Regions from separate parts of the Isoptericola sp. NPDC056573 genome, predicted to be linked through region 3. Evidence: predicted binding sites of a transcription regulator. Region 3 holds the regulator's gene; each other region holds the start of a gene.
What was found. Region 3 encodes LexA, which represses DNA repair genes until DNA is damaged. Its sites were predicted from a motif close to TCGAACANNTGTTCGA; they were not measured.
Positions count from the first base shown of each region.

Region 1 (5,994 bases), on a different contig from region 3:
CCGGTGCGGTCGCACAGGGCGCGCAGCCCCTCCAGGTAGCCGGGCGGGGGGCTCGCGTGCGCGGTCGCGGCCTCGAGGACGACGGCGGCGACCCGGCCCTCGTGCGCGGCGAGCAGGGCCTCCACGGCGGCCAGATCACCGTACGGGAAGCGGACCGTGAGGTCGCTGATCGCCCGCGGGATCCCGGCGTCCATCGGGGTCGTACCGATGAACCAGTCGTCGGTGGAGAAGAACGGGTGGTCCGCGCAGACGGCGACCAGGTCGCGGCCCGTGGCGGCGCGCGCCAGCCGGACGGCCGCGGTCGTGACGTCGGATCCGTTCTTCGCGAACTTCACCATGTCGGCGCCCGGCACCTGCGCGCAGAACGCCTCGGCGGCCTCCAGCTCCCACCGGCTGGGCCGGGAGAAGCTCACGCCGTCGGCGATCGCCGCCGTCACGGCGTCCACCACGGGCCGGAAGCCGTGGCCGAGCGTGACGCTGCGCAGCCCCATCCCGTACTCGACGTACTCGTTGCCGTCCACGTCCCACACGTGCGCGCCCGCGCCCCGCGCCAGCACCGGGGCCATGCCCTCCGGGTACTGGTCCGCCCCGCGGGCGTAGGTGTGCGCGCCGCCCGGCACGAGACGGTGCAGCCGGGCCTGCGCGGCCGTGGACCGCTCGAAGGAGCGAACGGGCTCCGCGGGCTGCGTCGGGTCGGGCTGCATCTGGTCGGGCTTCGAAGCGTGCTGCGCCAGCTGTGTCATGGTGCCCCCGGGTGTCGGGAGGTGGGTCGTAAGCCTGGTGGGGCCGGCAGGGGGCCGGCCCCGCCGCCAGTCTGCGGCGCGTCCCGGCGGCGTTGAAGGCCCCGCGGGCCTTTTCATCCGGGACCCCGGCCGACTTCACCCGACCGGGTCGCGCCCGCTTTCGTAGCGTGTGGACATGCAGGTGCTGCCCACCACCCTCGACGGGGTGCTGATCCTCGCCCCCACCCCGCACCGCGACGAGCGCGGGCTGTTCACGCGCACGTTCGACACCGCCACCGCCGAGCGCGCCGGCCTCGACCCGGCGGCGTTCGTGCAGGACAGCCAGTCCCGCTCGCGGCGCGGCGTCGTGCGCGGGCTGCACGGTCGCGTGGGGGGCGGCGAGGCCAAGCTGGTGCGCGTCGCGCACGGCGCCGTGCACGACGTCGTCGTCGACGCCCGGCCCGGCTCGCCGACGTTCGGCCGGTGGGAGGCGTTCCGGCTCGACGACGTCGACTTCCACGTCCTGTACGTGCCGCGCGGCTGCCTGCACGGCCACCAGACGCTCACCGACACCGCGGACGTCTGCTACCGCATCGACGCCGAGCACGACCCCGCCGAGGACGTCGCCGTGCACCACCTCGACCCCGACCTCGGGGTCCGGTGGCCGCTGCCCGTCTCGCTCGTCAGCGACCGCGACGCCGCCGCCGGGTCGTGGGTGGCGCTCGTCCAGCAGCTCGGCGGCGCGACGTCGGGGCCCGGCGCAGACGTGCTGTAGGCCGACGCGGGCACGTGCGGCACGCCCCTCCCCGGGGACGCACCGCGGCGTGGCGCCGCGGCGAACCTGCCCCTCCCCCTGGGGACGACCGACTCCTCCACAGGTCTCGCCGGCACCCGGGACGGTTCGAACGTCCGCTCGATAGCGTCCTTCGTGTCACGGCGCGCCGACCGAGGAGGGACGATGCCCGCCACCACCGCCCCTGCTCCGGTACCCGCCGTCCCGGCGCTGCCGAGAGCCACACCGGCGTCCCGGCTGCTCGATGCCCTGGCCACCCTCGAGGGCGGGCTCGCCGCGCTCGCGGCGGCCGTCGAGGAGGCCGGCCTGCACGACGTCGGCCGGGACGTCCTCGAGCAGGCATCCGGCCGGCTCAGGACGCTCGGCACCCGGGTGGACGCCGCCCGGTGGCGCGTGCTGCCCGCACTGGAGTCGGACGGCCGGTGGTCGCTCGACGGGTCACGCACCTTCGCGCACTGGCTCGCCCGCGCGGAGAACGTCGGGCTGGCCACCGCACGCCGCGACGTCCGCACGGCCCACGCCCTGCGCGACGTCCTCCCGGCGACCGGTGCCGCCGCGCTCGACGGTCGGCTCGGCGCCGACCACCTGCGCGCCATCGTCGACGTCGCCCCGACCTCCGAGGCCCGCCGCGACGCGCTCGTCGCCCCCGCGCCGACCGCGAGCGAGACGGACGGCGAGACGACGGACGGCGAGAACCCGGAAGCGCCGGACGCCGCCCTCGCCCCACCGACCGGCGAGGAGCACCTGCTCGCCACCGGCTCCTGGTACACGCCCGCGCAGTTCCGCCGTCTGGTCCGGCGGTTCGCGTACGTGACGGACCCGGAGTCGGACGAGCGGGGCTACGCGCACGCCCGCGAGAAGGAGTTCGTCGACCTGTCGCCCACGTGGGACGGCTACCACCTCGCCGGGTTCCTCACGGAGGAGCACGGCCAGGTGCTGCGCGCCGCCCTCGACGCCGTGTCCGGCCGGCCCGGCGCCGGGGAGACCCGCACGCCCGCGCAACGACGCGCCCAGGCCCTCGCCGACCTCGCACGCGTCACGCTCGACACGGGCAGCGTGGGGTCGGGATCCGCCGTGCGGCCCCACCTGACCGTCACCGTCTCGGTCACCGAGCTCCGCCGCCTGCTCTCCAGCGACGGCGCCATCGACGTCGGCTCCTCCACCACGAGCTGGGCCGAGTCGCTCGGCGTCGACCCCGCCGAGTTCGTCGACGGCCGCGGCCCGCTGCCCCCGTCCCTCCTGCGCCGCATCGTGTGCGACAGCGAGGTGACGCGGGTCGTCCTCGGCCCGGAGTCGCAGGTGCTCGACGTCGGGCGCGCCCGGCGCACCGTCACCGGCCAGCTCAGGCGCGCCGTCGTCGCCCGCGACCGGCGGTGCACCTGGCCCGGCTGCGACGAGCCACCCTCGCGCTGCGAGGTCCACCACGCCGTGACTCACTGGGCGGACGGCGGCAGCACGTCCGTCGACAACTCCGCCCTGCTGTGCTGGCACCACCACGACCGCGTCGATGCGCTCGGCATCACCATGCGTCGCACCGGCGGCACGTGGCTCTTCACCGACCGCCACGGACGCTCCGCGTTCGGCACCGCACCACCACCTGCCGCGGCGGCGTCGAACCCCCGGCAGCCGGAAGCACCCGCGGCCCGGGCGCCCGCGGCCCGAGAGCCCGTGACGCGGATACCCGTGGCTCGGGACCCCGTCGCGGTCGCGACGCTCAGCGACGGTGACCGCGGTCGCGGCTGAGCGGCTCGACCTCGACGGGCTCGGGCTCCGCGACCACCCATCGACCCCCGAGCGCCTCCACCTCCGGATGCGCGAACCGCACCTCGTCGAGGAGGTCGGGCACCAGCAGCAGCACCCGGTCGGGGCGGATCTCGGCGAGGATGTCGGGCCCGAGCACGGGCACCCGCGGCCCCGGGCCGCCCGGCATGGACCTGCCTCGCTTCGCGGGGGACGCGTCCACCACGGCGAGCACGTCGTCGGCGGTGACGCCGGCGAGCGCGAAGAGCGCGACCGCGCGCGACGCGGCGCCGTAGGCGACGACCTTCCCCTCGCTCGCGTCGAGCCAGTCACGGAGCGCCGCCGCCGACCGGGCCACCTGCCGTTGGAGCACCGACACGACCGCCGGCTCCGTGGTCCCCGCCGCGGCCTCGGCCGCCAGCTCGGTGGCGACGAGGTCGCCCGCGGCGCGGGCGTGCCGGCGGGCGGGCTGCGACCCCTCGCGCGCCAGCGCGAGCAGCCGCGTCCCGCCGTACAGCGGGTAGCGCCACAGCCCGACCGGCACGAGACCGGTGCTGCGCGCCATCTCCACGAGCACCGTGAGCGAGTAGTACGCGAAGTGCCCGTGCCGCAGCGCGTTCCAGGTGCCGTCGCGCACGATCACGGACAGCGGGTGCACGTGCAGCGCGACGACGCCGTCGGGGGCGAGGGAGTCGAGGCGCAGGTTCCACGCCGCACGCTGGTCGGGCTCGTGCATGAGGCCGAGCGAGTCGACGACGAGGTCGGCGGCGAGCCCCGGCACCGTGCCGGGGCCGTCGAGCAGCACGGCGTCGGGCACGATCTCGTGCACGCGTGCCGACCAGGAGCCCCCGTGCGGGGAGCGCATCTCCTCCACCCAGGTCCCCGGGCCCAGCAGCCCGCCGCCGACGAGGTCGGCCACCCCCGCCCGCGCCTGCGTGACGAGAGCGGCGGGCTCCACGCCGCGCGGCTCCTCGGGACCGGTCGGGTCCTCCTCGAGCTGGGCCAGGCGGCACCGGTCGCACATCACCATGCGCAACGGGTGCACCGGGTCGGGGAGGGGCGCCTCCGGCTCGGGGAACAGGTCCGCCGCGGGCTGCGCGCCCAGGTCGAGCACCACCGTGGCGCGGTCCGACCGGCACCACCGGCAGCGCCAGCCCGCTACGACGGCGCTCACGTGCCCGGCTCGAAGACCTCGAGGCGGGGCAGGAAGGTCACCAGCCGGCCGCCCCAGTCGGCGACGTGCGCGAGCTGGGCCGAGATCTCCCGCCGCAGGTTCCACGGCATGACGACGACGTAGTCCGGCCGGGCGGCGTCGAGCGCCTCGGGAGCGTGGATGGGGAGGTGCATGCCGGGGGTGAACCGGCCGTGCTTGTAGGGGTTGCGGTCGACGGCGAACTCGACGAGGTCGGAGCGCACGCCGCAGTGGTTGAGCAGCGTGTTCCCCTTGCCGGGCGCCCCGTACGCCACCACCCGCTTGCCCTCGCGACGTGCGGTGAGCAGGAAGCGCAGGACGTCGTCGCGCACGGCAGCGACCTGCTCCGCGAAGCCCGCGTGCCCCTCCAGGGTGTGCAGGCCCGCGGCGGCCTCGGCGGCGAGGACGCGGGCGACGGCGGCGGAGGGCTCCGGCGCGGCGCCGTCGGATCCTGTCCCGGCCTCGGGGGTCGGCACGGACCACGTGCGCAGCGAGCCGCCGTGGCTGGGCAGCTCGTCGACGTCCACCACGGTGAGCCCGGCGGCGGCCAGGACGCGCTGCGTCGTGAGGAGCGACAGGTAGCTGTAGTGCTCGTGGTAGATCGTGTCGTACTCGTTGCCCTCGACCAGGCGCAGCAGGTGCGGGATCTCGATCGACACGCGCCCGTCGTCGGCGACGAGCTGCCGCAGGCCACGCGAGAAGTCGACGATGTCCGGCACGTGCGCGAAGACGTTGTTGGCGACGACGAGGTCCGCGGGCCCGTGCTCGGCGCGCACGCGCCGCCCCGTCTCCTCGCCGAGGAACTCCACGACCGTGGGCACCCCGCGCTCGACCGCGGCCGCGGCCACGTTGCCCGACGGCTCGATGCCGAGGCAGCGGATCCCCCGGTCGACGACGTGCTGGAGCAGGTAGCCGTCGTTGCTCGCGACCTCGACGACGAACGACCGCTCCGGGGTGAGGCCGAGGCGCCCGACGGCGTCGTCGACGTACCGCCGTGCGTGCTCCACCCACGACGCGGAGTAGGAGGAGAAGTAGGCGTAGTCGTCGAAGATGTCCTCCGCCGGCACGTAGGCCGGCAGCTGGACCAGCAGGCACTGCTCGCACACCCGCACGTGCAGGGGGTAGAAGACCTCGGGGCCGTCCACCTCCTGCGCGGTCGGGTAGCTCTCGCACGGCGGCGACATCCCGAGGTCCACGAACGTGCGGGTGAGCGGGGCGCCGCAGAGCCGGCACGACGGCGCGGGCACGGCGGAGCCCTCGGGCGCGGCGGACCTCTCGGGCGTGGCGGCGTGCCGCGCCGCCGACACGGCGGTCATGCCGACACCGCCGTGGTGCGCAGGTTCTCGAGGTCCAGGGCGCCGCTGGCGGCGAGCTCACTCACCCGGTGCAGGCGCACGAAGCGCGGGCCCTCGAAGTCGTCGGCGGTGAGCCCGAACCGGTGGACGTCCTGCCAGATCTGCCGGATCCCGTCCCGCACCGTCCAGCGCGGTGCGGCGGCGGGAAGCTCGGTGCGGATGCGCGTGAAGTCGACCCGGTAGTTGCGGGTG
Region 1 is NZ_JBHTUY010000001.1:321,938-327,931, reverse strand. Features, by position in the region: gene ACFQ8E_RS01505 (glutamate-1-semialdehyde 2,1-aminomutase) at 1-743, opposite strand, end outside; gene ACFQ8E_RS01500 (dTDP-4-dehydrorhamnose 3,5-epimerase family protein) at 919-1,497, shown strand; gene ACFQ8E_RS01495 (DUF222 domain-containing protein) at 1,681-3,258, shown strand; gene ACFQ8E_RS01490 (class I SAM-dependent methyltransferase) at 3,230-4,429, opposite strand; gene ACFQ8E_RS01485 (methyltransferase domain-containing protein) at 4,426-5,763, opposite strand; gene ACFQ8E_RS01480 (NAD-dependent epimerase/dehydratase family protein) at 5,760-5,994, opposite strand, start outside.
Region 1: a site for LexA is predicted at 1,624-1,639, ahead of ACFQ8E_RS01495 (DUF222 domain-containing protein). Genes of this name have one in related genera too.

Region 2 (5,994 bases), on a different contig from region 3:
GTGGAACGAGAACGGCCTGCTGCGCCTGACGCGCCGGGTGTTCCCCACGACCGACTCCTACGTCGGCGACCGGATGACCACGAAGATCGACGGCAAGCGGTTCATCACGCCGATGCTCATCGTGATGGTCGCGATCGGCAGCGCCGACCTCCTGTTCGCGGTGGACTCGATCCCCGCGATCTTCGGCCTCACCCAGGAGACGTACCTGGTGTTCGCGGCCAACGCGTTCTCGCTGCTCGGCCTGCGCCAGCTCTACTTCCTCGTGGACGGGCTGCTCGACCGGCTCGTCTACCTCAACTACGGGCTGGCGGCGATCCTCGGCTTCATCGGTGTCAAGCTGGTGATCCACGCGCTGCACACCAACGAGCTGCCGTTCGTCAACGGCGGTGAGCACGTCGAGGCCATCCCCGAGATCCCGACCACCCTGTCGCTGGGCTTCATCGTGGTGGTGCTCGCCGTCACGACGATCGCCTCGCTCGCCCGTGACCGGCGCGACCGTCGGGCCCGCGCGGTCGTGGCCCCGTCCTCCGAAGGAGATGCATGATCCACGAGCTGCCGATCTGGTTCGAGTGGGCGTCGCTCGCGGCGCTGATCGTCCTGCTCGCCGTCGACCTCGCGATCGTCGGCAGGCGCCCCCACGTGCCGAGCATGAAGGAGAGCGGCCTGTGGGTCGGCTTCTACGTGGCCCTGGCGCTGGTGTTCGGACTGGTCGTGCTCGCCGTGGGCGGCTCCGCCCCTGCCGGGGAGTTCTACGCCGGCTGGCTCACCGAGTACTCCCTGAGCGTGGACAACCTGTTCGTCTTCGTCATCATCATGTCGCGGTTCGCGGTGCCGAAGCAGCACCAGCAGATGGTGCTGATGGTCGGCATCATCATCGCGCTGGTGCTGCGCGGCGCGTTCATCCTCGCCGGTGCGGCGATCCTCGAGCAGTTCGTGTGGGTGTTCTACCTCTTCGGCGCGTTCCTCATCTACACGGCCGTGAAGCTGGTGGCGGGCGGTGACGACGAGGAGGAGTTCAAGGAGAACGTCGCGATCCGCCTCCTGCGCCGCGTGCTGCCGGTGAGCAAGGAGTACGACGGCGCCAAGGTGCGCACGGTGGTCGACGGCAAGAAGCTGTTCACCCCGATGCTCGTCGTGTTCGTGGCGATCGGCTCGACGGACCTGCTGTTCGCGCTCGACTCGATCCCGGCGATCTTCGGGCTGACGAAGGACCCCTTCATCGTCTTCACCGCGAACATCTTCGCCCTCATGGGGCTGCGGCAGCTCTACTTCCTGCTCGGCGGCCTGCTCGAACGGCTGGTGTACCTGCCGATCGCCCTGGCCGTCATCCTCGGGTTCATCGGCGTCAAGCTCATCCTTGAGGCGCTGCACACCAACACGCTCCCGTTCATCAACGGGGGCGAGCACGTCGCCTGGGCCCCCGAGATCCCGATCTGGCTGTCCCTGACCGTGATCCTCGGCTCGATCGCGATCGCCACCGTCGCGAGCCTGGCGAAGACGCGGCGCACGGCCGCGGTGGCCGCGAAGGAGACGACCCCGACGGACGCGACCGGCCCGGAGCCGTCGTCGACGGCGGTGACGCAGGACGCGGAGCCGGAGTCCAGCTCTTCGTCCGCCTCTTCGTCCGCCTCACCGGGGCCGGAGGCCACGGGGCGCTGACGACACGAGCGCGGGCCCCGGACGGTACGCCGTCCGGGGCCCGCGCTCGTCGACGGGCGTCAAGCGGCGAAGCCGCCGATCACCGGGACGAACTCACGTGCCGCGCGGTGCGCGACCAGTCCTTCGCGGCGCATGGGGTCGGCCGCGAGCAGCTCGAGCGCCCCGGTCGCGTCGGCAGCCTCGACGACCAGGAGCGCGCCGCCGGGCTCGCCGTCGGGCGTGGCGGGCAGCGGGCCGGACACGCGGAGCGCGCCGCTCTCGTGCAGGCCGCGAAGGAACGCCCGGTGCTCGGGCCGGACCTCCGCGAGGCGGTCGGGGTCGGTGACGTAGACGTACGTGACGGCGTAGACGGACATGGCCGTATCCAAGCACCCCGGGCCGGTGCCGGCGGTGGGCGTCCAGGCGGGTCAGGGAGAGCGTCCGGGTGTGACCGGTCAGGCATCGGAAACCGCATAGAACGCCTGTACGAATGTCGGCGCTCCGACGTAGGATGCCCGGGTGAGCAACCGCCTCGTCATCTCCGGCGCCCGCGAGCACAATCTGCGCAACATCGAGCTCGACCTCCCGCGCGACGAGCTGATCGTCTTCACCGGCCTGTCCGGCTCGGGGAAGTCCTCCCTGGCGTTCGACACGATCTTCGCCGAGGGGCAGCGACGCTACGTGGAGTCGCTCTCCGCGTACGCGCGCCAGTTCCTCGGGCAGATGGACAAGCCCGACGTCGACTTCATCGAGGGCCTCTCGCCCGCGGTGTCGATCGACCAGAAGTCGACCAACCGCAACCCCCGGTCGACGGTCGGCACGATCACCGAGGTCTACGACTACCTGCGCCTGCTGTTCGCCCGCGCGGGGACGCAGCACTGCCCCGTGTGCGGGGAACCGGTGCGTTCGCAGACGCCGCAGCAGATCGTCGACAAGCTCCTCGAGCTGCCGGAGGGCACGCGCTACCAGGTGCTCGCGCCCGTCGTGCGGGGGCGCAAGGGCGAGTACGCCGACCTGTTCGCCGAGCTGCAGACGCAGGGCTTCGCCCGCGCGCGGGTCGACGGCGAGGTGGTGCAGCTGACCAGCCCGCCCACGCTCGAGAAGAAGCTCAAGCACGACATCGAGGTCGTCGTGGACCGCCTCGTGTCACGGGACGGCGTCCAGCGTCGCCTGACGGACTCGGTGGAGACCGCGCTGCGGCTCGCGGGCGGCCTCGTCATGGTCGAGCTCGTCGACGCCGACATCGACGACCTCGACCGGGTGCGCAAGTTCTCGGAGAAGCGGGCGTGCCCCAACGACCACCCGCTCGCGCTCGACGAGATCGAGCCGCGGACCTTCTCCTTCAACGCGCCGTACGGCGCGTGCCCGGAGTGCACCGGCATCGGCTTCCGCCTCGAGGTGGACGCCGACCTCGTCGTCCCGGACGAGGAGAGGACCCTGCGCGACGGCGCCGTCGTGCCGTGGGCGCAGACGTCGTCCGAGTACTTCGAGCGGGTGCTCACCGCCCTGGCGGAGGAGATGAGCTTCTCCATGGACGTGCCGTGGCGCGCCCTGCCGCAGCGCGCCCGCGACGCGATCCTGTTCGGCCGCAACCACCAGGTGCACGTGCGGTACAAGAACCGGTGGGGCCGCGAACGGCAGTACTCCACGGGCTTCGAGGGCGCGGTGACCTTCCTGGAGCGGCGGCACCGGGAGACCGAGTCCGACTGGTCGAAGGAGAAGTACGAGGCGTACATGCGGGAGGTGCCGTGCCCCGTGTGCTCGGGGGCGCGGCTCAAGCCCGAGGTCCTCGCGGTCACGGTGGGGGGCAAGTCGATCTGGGACGTGTGCCGCCTGCCGATCGACCAGGCCAAGCACTTCCTCGACGGGCTCGAGCTGGGCGAGCGCGAGCGCGCCATCGCGGCCGAGGTGCTCAAGGAGATCCACGCCCGGCTCGGCTTCCTCGTCGACGTGGGCCTGCACTACCTGTCGCTCGAGCGCCCGGCGGGCACCCTGTCGGGTGGGGAGGCCCAGCGCATCCGGCTCGCGACCCAGATCGGCTCCGGCCTGGTCGGCGTGCTGTACGTGCTCGACGAGCCGTCGATCGGCCTGCACCAGCGCGACAACCACCGCCTCATCGAGACGCTGACCCGCCTGCGGGACCTCGGGAACACGCTGATCGTCGTCGAGCACGACGAGGACACCATCCGCGCGGCCGACTGGATCGTCGACGTCGGCCCCGGCGCGGGCGAGCACGGCGGCCGCGTGGTGCACTCGGGCGACTACGCCGGGCTCCTCGAGGCCGAGGGCTCGATGACCGGCGCCTACCTCTCCGGCCGGCGCAGCATCGCGCTGCCGGCGGAGCGTCGCGCGACCGACCCCGGCCGGAAGGTCACGGTCGTCGGTGCCCGGGAGAACAACCTGCGGGGGATCGACGTGTCGTTCCCGCTCGGGGTGCTCACGGCGGTCACCGGCGTCTCGGGGTCGGGCAAGTCGACGCTCGTCAACTCGATCCTGCACACCGTGCTCGCCAACGAGCTCAACGGCGCGCGCCAGGTGGCGGGCCGCCACACCCGGGTCACGGGCGTGGACCAGCTCGACAAGGTGGTGCACGTCGACCAGGGCCCGATCGGGCGCACGCCGCGGTCCAACCCGGCCACCTACACCGGCGTGTGGGACCGGATCCGCAAGATCTTCGCGGAGACGGAGGAGGCGAAGGTCCGCGGCTACGGGCCGGGGCGCTTCTCCTTCAACGTCAAGGGCGGCCGGTGCGAGGCGTGCGCGGGCGACGGCACGCTGAAGATCGAGATGAACTTCCTGCCCGACGTCTACGTGCCGTGCGAGGTGTGCCACGGCGCGCGGTACAACCGCGAGACCCTCGAGGTGCACTTCAAGGGCAAGACGGTCGCGGACGTGCTGGACATGCCGATCGAGGAGGCCGCGGAGTTCTTCGCGGCGTTCCCCGCGATCTCGCGCTACCTCACCACGCTGGTCGAGGTGGGCCTCGGATACGTCCGCCTCGGGCAGCCGGCGCCGACGCTCTCGGGCGGTGAGGCGCAGCGGGTCAAGCTCGCGAGCGAGCTGCAGAAGCGCTCCACGGGCCGCACGATCTACGTGCTGGACGAGCCGACCACGGGCCTGCACTTCGAGGACATCCGCAAGCTGCTCGGCGTGCTGCAGTCGCTGGTGGAGAAGGGCAACACCGTCCTCGTCATCGAGCACAACCTCGACGTCATCAAGAGCGCCGACTGGATCGTCGACATGGGGCCGGAGGGTGGCTCGGGCGGCGGGACGGTCGTGGCGGAAGGGACTCCTGAGGAGGTCGTGCGGGTCGAGGCCAGCCACACGGGTCGGTTCCTCGCGCCGATCCTCCAGGCGCACCCGGCCGTGCCGGTGGCGGCCCCGGCCGGCCGGGCGAGGTCCGCCGCCGCGACGTCGACCTCGTCGGCGCCGCGGGCCCGCGGCTCGGCGAAGGCCACCGCCCAGGGGGCGGCGAAGGGCTCCGGGAAGACGAAGGCGACGGGGAAGTCCACGACGAAGCGTCCCGGTAAGCGCAGCGCCGCCTGACGCCCTAGCGTGTGGCCATGGGTGCGCACCACAACTACGCCGTGACCGTCGCCTGGCCCGATGCTGCCGAGGGCGGTGCCGCTGCTCCCGGTGGCGGTCCGGGGACGACGTCCTACACGTCGTACTCCCGGGACCACACGGTGCTCGTCGCGGGCAAGCCGCCGCTTCCGGGCAGCGCCGACCCGGCGTTCCGGGGCGACCCGGCGCGGTACAACCCGGAGGAGCTGTTCGTCGCGAGCCTCGCGCAGTGCCACATGCTGTGGTTCCTGCACCTGGCCGCCGAGCACGGCCTCGTGGTCCGTGAGTACGTGGACGAGACGACCGGCACGATGCGCGTGGAGTCCCGGGGCGAGGGGCAGTTCACGGACGTCACGCTGCGGCCGAGGGTGACCGTCGACGCGGGGCCGCAGGCGACGGACGAGGCGGTGGCGGCGCTGCACCACCGCGCGCACGCCCTGTGCTTCATCGCTCGGTCGGTCAACTTCGCGGTTCTCGTGGAGCCCGCGCCGGTGCGGCTCGCGGCGCCGGCTCCGTAAGGGGCCGCCCCGACCCGAGCGGGTGATCTATACCAGTCCGGTCACACTGTCGTGTCGGCTGTTGACGTGGCGTCCGCGCGTGAATATTTTCCACTCCATCCCCGTGGTGGATGGGAGATATTTCCGTGAGCGGTGCGGAACCCGCCGCAACGGCTCACCGTGGCGCGAGACGAGGAGGTCGGCGCAGGGCCCGAGCGGGCAGGCAGCACGGTTGACGGGGCGTCCAGCGACGCACCCTGACACGAAGGGCATCAACGACGATGACCAACAACCT
Region 2 is NZ_JBHTUY010000011.1:149,756-155,749, reverse strand. Features, by position in the region: gene ACFQ8E_RS18370 (TerC family protein) at 1-544, shown strand, start outside; gene ACFQ8E_RS18365 (TerC family protein) at 541-1,659, shown strand; gene ACFQ8E_RS18360 (YciI family protein) at 1,719-2,015, opposite strand; gene uvrA (excinuclease ABC subunit UvrA) at 2,158-5,184, shown strand; gene ACFQ8E_RS18350 (OsmC family protein) at 5,202-5,720, shown strand; gene ngcE (N-acetylglucosamine/diacetylchitobiose ABC transporter substrate-binding protein) at 5,981-5,994, shown strand, end outside.
Region 2: a site for LexA is predicted at 2,113-2,128, ahead of uvrA (excinuclease ABC subunit UvrA). Genes of this name have one in related genera too.

Region 3 (5,264 bases):
CGGGGCCGCCCTTCGCGCTTCGTCCGTCTGCTCGGCTCGTCCGTCTGCTCAGCCCGACTTGCGGCGGAACATCTTCTGCACCGGCCCGGAGGTCTCCGAACCGTGCACCTGGCCGGTGTTGCCGTCCTTGCCGGCGGTGGGGTGGCTGGCGGCGTTCTTCTTCTCCAGCGCCTCCCGGAAGCGCGCCTTCGTGTCCTCGGTGGGCTTCGCCCTCGAGTCGTCCGTCATCACGGTCACCTCGTCGTCGGTCGGGGTGGGTGTGCTCGCGCGGCGGGCCGCGTGGCACCTGGTGCCGTCCAGCATGCCCCGGCGGCCTACCGGACGCCAGGGCATTTCACGCGGACCGGACGCGCCTCCCGCTCAGTCCGTCGCGCCGCGCCCCGCCGCCGCGGGCTCGCCGTCGGCCGCCGACCCGCGCGCCTCGTGCTCCGCCCGCAGCGACGTGATCGCGGTCTCGAAGTCCTCCAGGGACTCGAAGGACTGATACACGCTGGCGAAGCGCAGGTAGGCGACCTCGTCCAGCTCGCGCAGCGGCCCGAGGATCGCGAGACCGACCTCGTTCGCCTCGATCTCCGGCCGACCGGAGGCCCGCAGGGTCTCCTCGACCTTCTGCGCGAGGACGGCGAGGTCGTCGGAGCTCACCGGCCGGCCCTGGCACGCCTTGCGCACGCCCGCCACCACCTTGTCCCGGCTGAACGGCTCGGTCACCCCGGAGCGCTTGGCCACCGACAGGCTGGCCGTCTCGATCGTGGTGAACCGACGCTGGCACGCGGGGCATTGGCGCCGGCGACGGATGGACGCGCCGTCGTCGGAGGTGCGCGAGTCGACGACTCGTGAGTCCGCATGGCGGCAGAACGGGCAGTGCATCGCTGGTCTCCTGCGCTCGGCTCCGGACCGGCGCCCGGCTGCCCGTCAAGGTAAGCGGCGGGCGACCGTCCGCGCAAGCAGGATCCCTGGGAGCGGCGATGCCGTCAGTCCAGCGGGAGCAGGACCACCTGCCCGGTCTGGAGCTCCGCCGAGGTCAGCCCGTTGAGGTCGCGGAGCTCGGCGACGACGTCGCGCAGGTCGTCCCCCGTGTCCCGCACCTGCTGCGCGTACTGCCACAGGGTGTCGCCGGGCGCCACCGTCTGGAGCCGCACCTCGACGCCTGCGCCCGGCGCCTCCGCCACGGCCCGCTGGCCGACGAGGCCCGCGCCCACGAGGACGAGGAGCACCAGTGCCGCGACCACCACCCGTCCCCTGCGGGTCAGCCGGAGCCCTCCGAGCCCGAGGAACCCGTGAGCGTCGCTGGTGCTGCGCACGTTCTGCATCGTCCTGCCTCCGGTCCACGTGGTGCCGCGATGGGCGGCCGCTCCGTCGAGCATCCGTCGTCGAACACCCGTTCGTCGAACACCTGTACGTCGAACTGCTGTACTAGGTGTACCACGTCGGGGCGACACGGTCGAGACCTGATCGAACAGATGTTTGATGTCGGGCCGGAACTGGCTTAGAGTGGCCGACAGCGCGATGGAAGGTTTGTCGGATTTCATCGGCCCGCCCACGGGCCGCGCCCTGCAGGACGGAGAACGCGATGACCAGCGGACGGGACCAGGCCCCGGCGTCCACGACGACGGCGACGTCATGGGCAGCCCAGGACGAGACCCCCGGGGAGGCGGCCGCGTCGACGGTCCCGGCCGGCACCACCACGAACGTGCTGGCGTCGGTGAGCGAGCTCTCGCCCTCGTCCGACCGCCTCACGCCCCGCCAGCGTCGCGTGCTCGAGACCATCCGCAGCTCCGTCGAGGCGCGCGGCTACCCCCCGACCATGCGCGAGATCGGCGAGGCCGTCGGGCTGGCGAGCCCCTCCTCGGTCAAGCACCAGCTCACCACGCTCGAGCGCAAGGGCTACCTGCGCCGTGACCCCAACCGGCCGCGCGCGATCGAGGTCGTCGACCTCGAGTCGCCCGCGACCGGCGGTGCCGTCCCCGACGCCGACGCGGCGCCCGGGTTCGTGGCGGGGTCGCTCGCCGCCTCCGACGCGCAGCCGGCCCAGGCACCGTCGTACGTCCCGCTGGTCGGCCGGATCGCCGCCGGCGGTCCCATCCTCGCGGAGCAGGTCGTCGAGGACGTCTTCCCGCTCCCCCGGCAGGTCGTCGGCGACGGGGACCTGTTCCTGCTCAAGGTCGCGGGCGACTCGATGGTCGACGCCGCGATCTGCGACGGCGACTGGGTGGTCGTGCGGAGCCAGCCCGTCGCCGAGAACGGCGAGGTCGTCGCCGCGATGATCGACGGCGAGGCGACGGTCAAGACCTTCAAGCAGGCCGGCGGGCACACCTGGCTGCTGCCGCAGAACGCCGCCTACTCGCCCATCCCGGGAGACGAGGCGCAGGTGCTCGGTCGGGTCGTGGCGGTGCTGCGCAGCCTCTGAACGGCGCTCCGCCCCGGCCCCGCCCGGCGCCCCGCGTCCGGTCCGGTCAGAAGCCCAGCCGGCGCTGCACGGCCCGCATGCTCTCGGCCGACGCACGCAGCCCGGCGACCTCCTCGTCCGACAGCGGGGTGTCGATGGTCTCCCCCACGCCGCGCCGGTCGACGAGGGACGGCACCGACAGGCAGACGTCGCTGATGCCGTAGAAGTCGTCGAGGCGGGAGGAGACGTTCATCACGCGGTGCTCGTCGTTGAGCACCGCCTCGATGATCCGGGTCGCCGCCAGGCCGACCGCGTAGTTGGTCGCCCCCTTGCCGGCGATGACGCGGTAGGCCGACTCGACGACGTCGGTCGCGATGCGCTGCCGGGCCGGCTCGTCGAGCGGCGGGCGACCCCGGAAGGGCCGCCAGTCCAGGAGGGGCACGCCGGCGATCGTGGCCGAGCTCCACAGCACGATCTCCGAGTCGCCGTGCTCGCCCGCGATGTTCGCGTGCACGTTCCCGACCGCGACCCCGCAGTGGCGGGCCAGCGCGTCGCGCAGCCGGGACGAGTCGAGGACGGTCCCGCTGCCGAACACCCGGCCCCGGGGCAGGCCGCTGATCTCCTGCGCCGCGTAGGTGACGACGTCGACCGGGTTGGTGACCATGAGGAACACCGCGTCCGGGGCCACCTCGAGCAGGCCCGGCAGGATGGAGCGCGTGAGGCCTACCGTCGCCTCGGCCAGGTCGAGGCGGCTCTGGCCGGGCTTCTGCTTGGCCCCCGCCGTCACCGCGACGATGTCGGCGCCGCGGCACACCTCCACGTCGTCCGAGCCGTCGATCTCGGCCTGAGGGATGAACATCCCCCCGTGCCGCAGGTCGAGGACCTCGGCCTCCACCTTCGCGCGGTTGACGTCCAGGAGGGCGACGGACCGGGCCGCGCCCCGGGCCAGCGCCGCGTACGCGAGGGTGGAACCCACCGCGCCCGCTCCGACGATCGCGAGCTTGGTCGTCCTGCGTGTCTCGTCCACGGCCCCACGCTAGGTGTCGAGACGCCGGAGCGCAGCGCGGACGAGCTCGCCGTCCGTGGTCGGCCAGAAGTCCGGCATGGATCGGGTCAGGAACGACCCGTAGCGCGCGGTCGCGAGCCGGGGGTCGAGGACGGCCACGACCCCTCGGTCGTCGCCCGTGCGCACGAGCCGGCCGGCGCCCTGCGCCAGCAGCAGCGCGGCGTGCGTGGCCGAGACCTGCATGAACCCGTTGCCGCCCGCCTGCTCCACGGACCGCGCCCGCGCCGCCTTCACCGGGTCGTCCGGGCGCGGGAACGGGATCCGGTCCACCAGCACCAGCTGGCAGCTCGGCCCCGGGACGTCGACGCCCTGCCACAACGAGAGGGTGCCGAACAGGCAGGTCGCCGGGTCGTCGGCGAACGCCTTCACGAGGGTCGGAAGCTGGTCGTCGCCCTGGCACAGCACGGGGACGTCCAGCCGCTCGCGCATCGCCTCGGCCGCGGCCTGCGCCGCCCGGCGGGACGAGAACAGCCCGAGGGTCCGTCCTCCGGCGGCCTCGATCAGCCCGGCGATCTCGTCGAGCTGGGCGTCGGTCGTCGGCTCCCGGCCAGGCGCGGGCAGGTGCCGCGCGACGTAGAGGATCCCCTGGCGCGGGTAGTCGAACGGGCTGCCGACGTCGAGACCCGTCCAGTCGGCCGTCTCGTCCGTCCCGCCCGAGCCGGCGAGGCCCAGCGACCGCGCCACCGGGTCGAACGTGCCGCCGAGGGTGAGCGTCGCCGAGGTGAAGACTCCCGTGGCCTCGCCCAGCAGGTGCGTGCGGATCAGCCCCGCCACCGCCAGCGGCGCCGCGTGCAGGCGCGTGACGCCGTCGCCCGCCCAGGGCGCGTTCTCCGGCGGGCGCGAGCACCACAGCACGTCCGCCGTCGTGTCCTCCGCCGCCATCCGTTCCGCGACCTCGAAGAGCTGCAGGACGGCGGACTGCGCCATCTTCGTGCCGGCGTCCGGCGCCTCCTGCCCCTTGCCCGGGCCCTGGGGCTTGAGCCGGGTGAGGAGCTCGCGCGCGGCGTCGCGCACCGCGCCGACCGCGGCGCGCAGGTCGTCGGGGAGGCCGAGCGGGAACCGCTCCGCGGGGGCCGTGGCGAGCAGGCTGCCCAGTCGCTGCGAGGCGGCGTCGAGCGCCTCGGTCTCGGTGCCGCCGTGCCGCCGCGCGAGGCGCGCGGCGTGCTCCACGACCGTCAGCGACAGGTCGACGGTCGCCGCGGCCGTCACGCGCTCGGCGAGCTCGTGCGCCTCGTCGACCACGACGGCGTCGTGCTCGGGCAGCACGCCCGGGTTCCCCGAGACGGCGATCCCCAGCATCGCGTGGTTGGTGACGACGACGTCGGCCTCCCGGGCCGCCGCGCGGGCCCGCTCGGGGAAGCACTCCGCGAGGAGCGGGCACCGCTGCCCCAGGCACTCCAGGGCCGTGACGGACACCTGGCGCCAGGCCCTGTCGGGGACACCGGGCACGAGATCGTCCCGGTCGCCCGTGTCGGTGTCGTCGGCCCACGCGTGCAGCCGGCGCACGTGGTCGGCGAGCGTGGCGGCGTCGTCCCGACGCCCGCCCTGGCGAGATCCTCCGGGCGGCCTCGAGGGCGCCGGGTGCTGCTCGGCGCCTGCCCCCTCGCCGGGTCCGGGGTCGGCCGGGAGGTCGAAGAGCGTCGCGCCCTCGACCGGGTAGCCGCCGGTCACCTTGTGCTTGCACAGGTAGTTGTGCCAGCCCTTGAGCAGGGCGACCTTGGGAGGGCGGGGCAGCTTGGGCCCCACGGTCTCGGCGACCAGCGGCAGGTCGCGCGTGACCACCTGTCGTTGCAGGGCGAGGGTGGCGGTGGA
Region 3 is NZ_JBHTUY010000020.1:70-5,333, forward strand. Features, by position in the region: gene ACFQ8E_RS21345 (DUF5302 domain-containing protein) at 49-303, opposite strand; gene nrdR (transcriptional regulator NrdR) at 361-867, opposite strand; gene ACFQ8E_RS21355 (LysM peptidoglycan-binding domain-containing protein) at 972-1,301, opposite strand; gene lexA (transcriptional repressor LexA) at 1,571-2,407, shown strand; gene ACFQ8E_RS21365 (L-lactate dehydrogenase) at 2,454-3,413, opposite strand; gene ACFQ8E_RS21370 (ATP-dependent DNA helicase) at 3,423-5,264, opposite strand, start outside.

Region 4 (5,994 bases), on a different contig from region 3:
GCGCCCGGCGCCGGCGTACCGCGGGCCGGAGCCCGCGCGCAGCCGCTCCGGCGACAGACCGGACCAGAGGTGGCCGTCGCGGAAGAACGGGACCTTGGTGATGACCTCCATCATCGGGTGCGTGAACCAGAAGACGACCGCGACGTCGATGATGGTCGTCAGACCCAGGGTGAACGCGAAGCCCTGCACGCCGCCGACGGCGAGGAAGTACAGGATGATCGCGGAGATCAGGTTGACGGCCTTGGCGGCGAGGACCGTACGCCGGGCACGGGCCCAGCCGCGCTCGACGGCGTAGGCCAGCGTGCGCCCGTCGCGCAGCTCGTCACGGATGCGTTCGAAGTACACGATGAACGAGTCCGCCGTGAAGCCGATGGCGACGATGAGGCCGGCGACGCCCGCGAGCGACAGCCGGTAGCCCATCCCCCAGGAGAGCAGGGCGATCGACACGTACGTGATGACGCCGGCGACCACCAGCGAGGCGACCGTCAGCAGGCCGAGCGTGCGGTACTGCAGCAGCGAGTACACGACGACCAGCGCGAGACCGATGAGGCCGGCGATCAGACCGTTGCGCAGCTGCTCGGAGCCGAGGGTCGCGGAGATGACCTCCTGGCTCTCGACCGTGTACTGCACGGGCAGCGCGCCGAAGCTCAGCTGGTTGGCGAGCGTCGCGGCGGTGTCCCGGGTGAACGAGCCGGAGATGGTCGCCTGGCCGTTCGAGATGATCGTGCCCGGGGACAGGGACGGCGCCGAGACGACGAGCCCGTCGAGGACGATGGCGAACTGGTTGCGCGGCGCCTCGAGGCCCTGCAGGCGGGTCGTGGTCTCGCGGAACTCGTCGGTCCCCACGGAGTCGAAGTTGAGGAAGACGCCCCACTCGTTGGTGGTGGTGCCGTTCGCGCCCGGGACCAGGCCGGAGCTCGCCGACGCGATGTGCACGCCGTCGACCTCCATCGGGCCGAGGATGTACTTCATCCCGTCCTGCTCGCCGCAGGTCACCAGCGGCTTGTCCGGGTCGTCCCCGCCGCCACCCTTGAGGTTCGCGGGGTCGGTGCAGTCGAGCTCCTCGAACTGCTTCTGGATCTCCGGCGTGATCTGCGCCAGGTCGCTCGGGTCGGACGCCGCGGCGGCGTCCTCGCCCGCCTCGGTCCCGTCGGTCGCCGTCGGGGACGGGTCGGCGTCGTCGCCGGAGGTCGCGGTGGCGGCCGGCGTGGCCGACGGGTCGACGTCCGCCGGGACGGACAGCGGGGCGCCGGCGCCCTTGCCGCTCGGGCTGTCCCCGGAAGCGTCCTCGTCCGTCGCGCTCTCGTCGGTGGCGCTCTCGTCGGTGGCGTCGTCGGCCGCGTCACCGGCGTCGGCGCTGGGGGACGCGGACGGCTCGGGGGTCGGCGTGCCCGCGGCGTACGTCAGGACGGGGCGGAAGCGCATCTGCGCCGGCTGCGAGATGAGGTCGATGGTCTCCTGCGACACCTCGCCAGGGATGCCCACGACGATGTTGTTCTGCCCCTGGGCGGTGATCTCCGCCTCGGAGACGCCCGAGGAGTCGATGCGCTGGCGGATGACGTTGATCGACTCGTCGATCGTCTCCGACGTGACCTGCGACCCGTCGGTGGTGTCCGCCTTCAGGATCAGCTGCGTGCCGCCCTGCAGGTCGAGCGCCAGCCCCGGGGCCCAGCTCGCGCCGTCCGGGTTGGCGTCGGACTTGGCGTCCCAGAAGACGCCGGCGCCGAGGGCGAGGAACGGCAGGACGATCGTCAGGATCGTGAAGACCACGAGGGTGCGTACCGGACGCGACCGCTTCGTGCGTGAGTTCGCCAACTTCTGTCTCTTCCCGTCTGCGCGCCGCCGCGGGGCCGACGCGTGATGGCGCCGGCCGGGATCACCCCGACCGGCGCGTCGTCAGGCCGACGGGCGCGAGCGCCCGCCGTCCCATGTCGCTGGTGCTGTCACTTCGTGGTGCCGGTCTCGCCCTCGTCGCGACGCTGCTGCTCCCGGTACTCCCGCTGCGCGGTGTCCAGGCTCGACAGGTCGTCGGGGACGTCGATGTGACCGTCGCCGGAGGTGATCGTACCGGTCGCGGAGGAGTCGGTTGTGACCTCGGTCTCGTCGGCCTCGTCCACGGGCTCCTCGACCGGCGTGTCGACGCGCTTGGCGATGGCCGCGCGCAGCCAGCGGGTCTGCGCGCCGCCGGGGACCGTCTCGATGGTGACCGTGTCGGCCGCCTCGTCGATCTCCACGACCGTGCCGAACAGTCCCGAACCGGTCATGACCTCCTGGCCCGGCGCGAGCTGCGACCGGAACTCGGCCTGCTGCTTCTGCTGCTTGCGCGTCCGCTGGCTCATGAAGAACATGAGGCCGGCGAGGACCACGAAGAGGATGATGAGTTCCACGGAGCGTCCTTGTCTGTCGCTGCCCGACGGTCGTCGACCGACTGCCGGGCGTCGGGGCGCACCGGTCGGCGCGCCGGCGCAGGATCCTGCGCACACGGCCCCCAACGAGCACGGCACCCGTCGAGTTCCGGCCCCGGGCCGTCGGCGGCAGGGGGCTCTCCCAGTCTACTGGGGCGTCCCGGCGTCCCCGTCGGCGGCGCCGGACCCGTCGAACAGCGTCCCCCCGAGCGGGGCTCCCCACGCCCCGGGCGGCGGCTCGAGCCCGAGGTGCTCCCACGCGGCCTGCGTCGCGACCCGGCCGCGCGGCGTGCGGCCCAGGAGCCCCTCGCGGACGAGGTAGGGCTCCGCGACCGTCTCCACGGTGTCCGGCTCCTCCCCCACGGTCATCGCGAGGGTGCCCAGGCCCACGGGCCCGCCGCCGAACCGGCGGCAGACGGCGTCGAGGACGGCGCGGTCCAGGCGGTCCAGGCCGATCGGGTCGACCTCGTAGACCTCCAGCGCGGCCCGGGCCGCCCGCAGGTCGAGGCTGCCGTCCCCGCGCACCTGCGCCCAGTCGCGCACGCGGCGCAGCAGCCGGTTCGCGATGCGGGGCGTGCCGCGCGAGCGGCCGGCGATCTCGTGCGCGGCCGCGTGCTGGATGTCCACGCCCAGCAGCCCGGCGGACCGGATGATGACGCGCTCCAGCTCGGCGGCGTCGTAGAAGTCGAGGTGCCCCGTGAACCCGAAACGGTCGCGCAGCGGGGCCGGCAGCAGGCCGGACCGCGTCGTCGCGCCGACGACGGTGAACGGAGGCAGCGCCAGCGGGATCGCGCTCGCCCCCGCCCCCTTGCCGACGACGACGTCGACGCGGAAGTCCTCCATCGCGACGTACAGCAGCTCCTCCGCAGGACGGGCCAGCCGATGGATCTCGTCGATGAAGAGGACCTCGCCCTCCTCGAGCGAGGAGAGCACCGCCGCCAGGTCGCCCGCGTGCTGGATCGCCGGGCCGCTCGTGACCCGCAACGACGTGCCGAGCTCCGCGGCGATGATCATCGCCAGCGTCGTCTTGCCGAGCCCGGGAGGCCCCGACAGCAGCACGTGGTCGGGAGACGCGTCCCGCGCGAGCGCCGCCTGGAGCACCAGGGAGAGCTGGTCACGGACCACCCGCTGCCCGACGAACTCGTCCAGCTTCTTGGGCCGCAGCGCCGCCTCGGCCGCGCGCTCGACGTCGTCGGCCGAGGAGGTGACGAGCCGCTCGCCGCCGTACTCCGGCTCCAGCGGCTCAGCCACGCCGGCCGCCCAGGGAGCGCAGCGCCGCCCGCAGCGTGGCGGCGACGTCGACCGGGCCGTCGGCTGCCCCGTCACCGGCGTCCGCGAGGACGCGGTCGACGGTGTCCTGGGCGACCTTGGCGGCCCAGCCCAGGCCCACGAGCGCCTCGACCACCTGGTCGCGCGCCGGGTCTCCCGCCGCGACCGGCGGCGCGTCGGGGACGGCGGCGCCGGTGGCGGCGGAGGTGGGTGCGCCCAGCTTGCCGGACAGCTCGAGCACGAGGCGCTGGGCGCTCTTGGGGCCGACGCCGGGGATGCGCCGCAGCGCCGCGAGGTCCTCGGACGCGACGGCGCGCCGCAGCGCGTCGGGGGTCAGCACGGCGAGCATGGCGAGCGCGATGCGCGGGCCGACGCCCGAGACCGACTGCGCCGTCTCGAACACCTCGCGCTCGTCCGCCTCGGCGAAGCCGAACACGGTCATCGAGTCCTCTCGGACGACGAGCGTGGTGTGCAGCTGCGCCCGCTCCCCCACCCGGAGGCCGGCCAGGGTTCCCGGGGTGGCGTGCACGAGGTACCCGACCCCGCCGACGTCGAGCACGGCCCGCTCCAGCGTCACGTGCGTGACCGTGCCGGTCAGGGAGGCGATCACCGTGGTCCTTCCGTCGAGCCGGTCTGGTGTCGAACACCCGTACGAGGCGTCACTGTAACAACGGGCGCCGACGCCGTCCGCCGCGACACGAGCGGAACGAGCATCGACCGGGAGCGGCCGCCCGTCAGCGCGAGGTGCGGGACGGCGCCCCGCGGTGCTTGCCCTTGCGGGCCGACTGCTCGGCCGCGGCCCAGGCGCGCTGCGCGGGGGTGAGCTCGTGCCGCTCGCCGCCCTGGAGCGCGCCCGCCGGGCGCCAGAGGTGCGTCACGGCGAGGGCGAGCGCGTCGGCCGCGTCGGCGGGTCGCGGCAGGTCGTCGAGCCCGAGGATGCGCGCGATCATGCGCTGCACCTGCTCCTTGCCCGCGCGGCCGGAGCCCGTCACGGCGGCCTTCACCTCGCTCGGCGTGTGCATCGCCACGGGGATGCCGCGGCGCGCGGCCGCGACCATCGCCAGGCCGGCCACCTGGGCCGTGCCCATGACGGTGCCCAGGTTGTGCTGGGCGAACACCCGCTCGACGGCCACGACGTCGGGCACGTGCCGGTCGAGCCACTCGTCCAGCCCGGCGGCGACGTGCAGCAGCCGCAGGTCGATGCTCGTGGCGGGGTCGCTGCCCACCACACCCACGTCGACGAGCCGCGCCCGCCGCCCCGGCAGCGAGTCGACGACGCCGACACCGCACCGGGTCAGCCCCGGATCCACCCCCAGCACGCGCACGTCGTCACCCTCTCACGCGACGGGCCGAGGGGGTCCGAGATACGCCGAGGCAGGTCCTACCTCGCGGGATCGGGAACGACCTCGGTGGCTCGGGGACCGCCCAGGGGGCTCAGTCCTCGTCGAGGGCCGCCATGACCTCGTCGGAGGCGTCGAAGTTCGCGTAGACGTTCTGCACGTCGTCGCTGTCCTCGAGGGCGTCGATGAGCCGCAGGATCTTGCGTGCGCCCTCGACGTCGACCTCGACCTCCATGGACGGGTGCCAGATGGAGTCGGCGGAGTCGTACTCGAGGCCCGCCTCCTGGATGGCGGAGCGGACCGCGACGAGGTCGGTGGCCTCGCAGAGCACCTCGAAGGCCTCGCCCTCGTCGCTCACGTCCTCGGCACCGGCGTCGAGGGCGGCGAGCATCACGTCGTCCTCGGTGACGCCGTCGGCCTTGGGCACGACGACGAGGCCCTTGCGGGAGAACAGGTACGACACGGAGCCCGGGTCGGCCAGGTTGCCGCCGTTGCGGGAGAACGCGAGGCGCACCTCGGAGGCGGCGCGGTTCTTGTTGTCCGTGAGGCACTCGACGAGGACGGCGATGCCGTTCGCGCCGTAGCCCTCGTACATGATCGTCTGGTAGTCGACGGCGTCGGCGCCCTCGCCGGACCCGCGCTTGAGGGCGCGGTCGATGTTGTCGTTCGGGACGGACGACTTCTTGGCCTTCTGGATGGCGTCGAACAGCGTGGGGTTGCCGGCAGGGTCGCCGCCACCCGTGCGCGCGGCGACCTCGATGTTCTTGATCAGCTTCGCGAAAAGCTTGCCGCGCTTGGCGTCGATCGCCGCCTTCTTGTGCTTGGTCGTGGCCCACTTGGAGTGACCTGACATGCGCTCCCTAACTCCTTCGCGATGCTTGGACGATCCGGACGAACAGCCCGTGCACCCGCGCGTCCCCCGTGATCTCCGGGTGGAACGCGGTGGCGAGCAGCCGTCCCTGACGTGCTGCGACGATCTT
Region 4 is NZ_JBHTUY010000007.1:197,995-203,988, reverse strand. Features, by position in the region: gene secD (protein translocase subunit SecD) at 1-1,815, opposite strand, end outside; gene yajC (preprotein translocase subunit YajC) at 1,944-2,387, opposite strand; gene ruvB (Holliday junction branch migration DNA helicase RuvB) at 2,553-3,656, opposite strand; gene ruvA (Holliday junction branch migration protein RuvA) at 3,649-4,284, opposite strand; gene ruvC (crossover junction endodeoxyribonuclease RuvC) at 4,409-4,999, opposite strand; gene ACFQ8E_RS14235 (YebC/PmpR family DNA-binding transcriptional regulator) at 5,109-5,867, opposite strand; gene pdxT (pyridoxal 5'-phosphate synthase glutaminase subunit PdxT) at 5,875-5,994, opposite strand, start outside.
Region 4: a site for LexA is predicted at 4,314-4,329, ahead of ruvA (Holliday junction branch migration protein RuvA). Genes of this name have one in related genera too.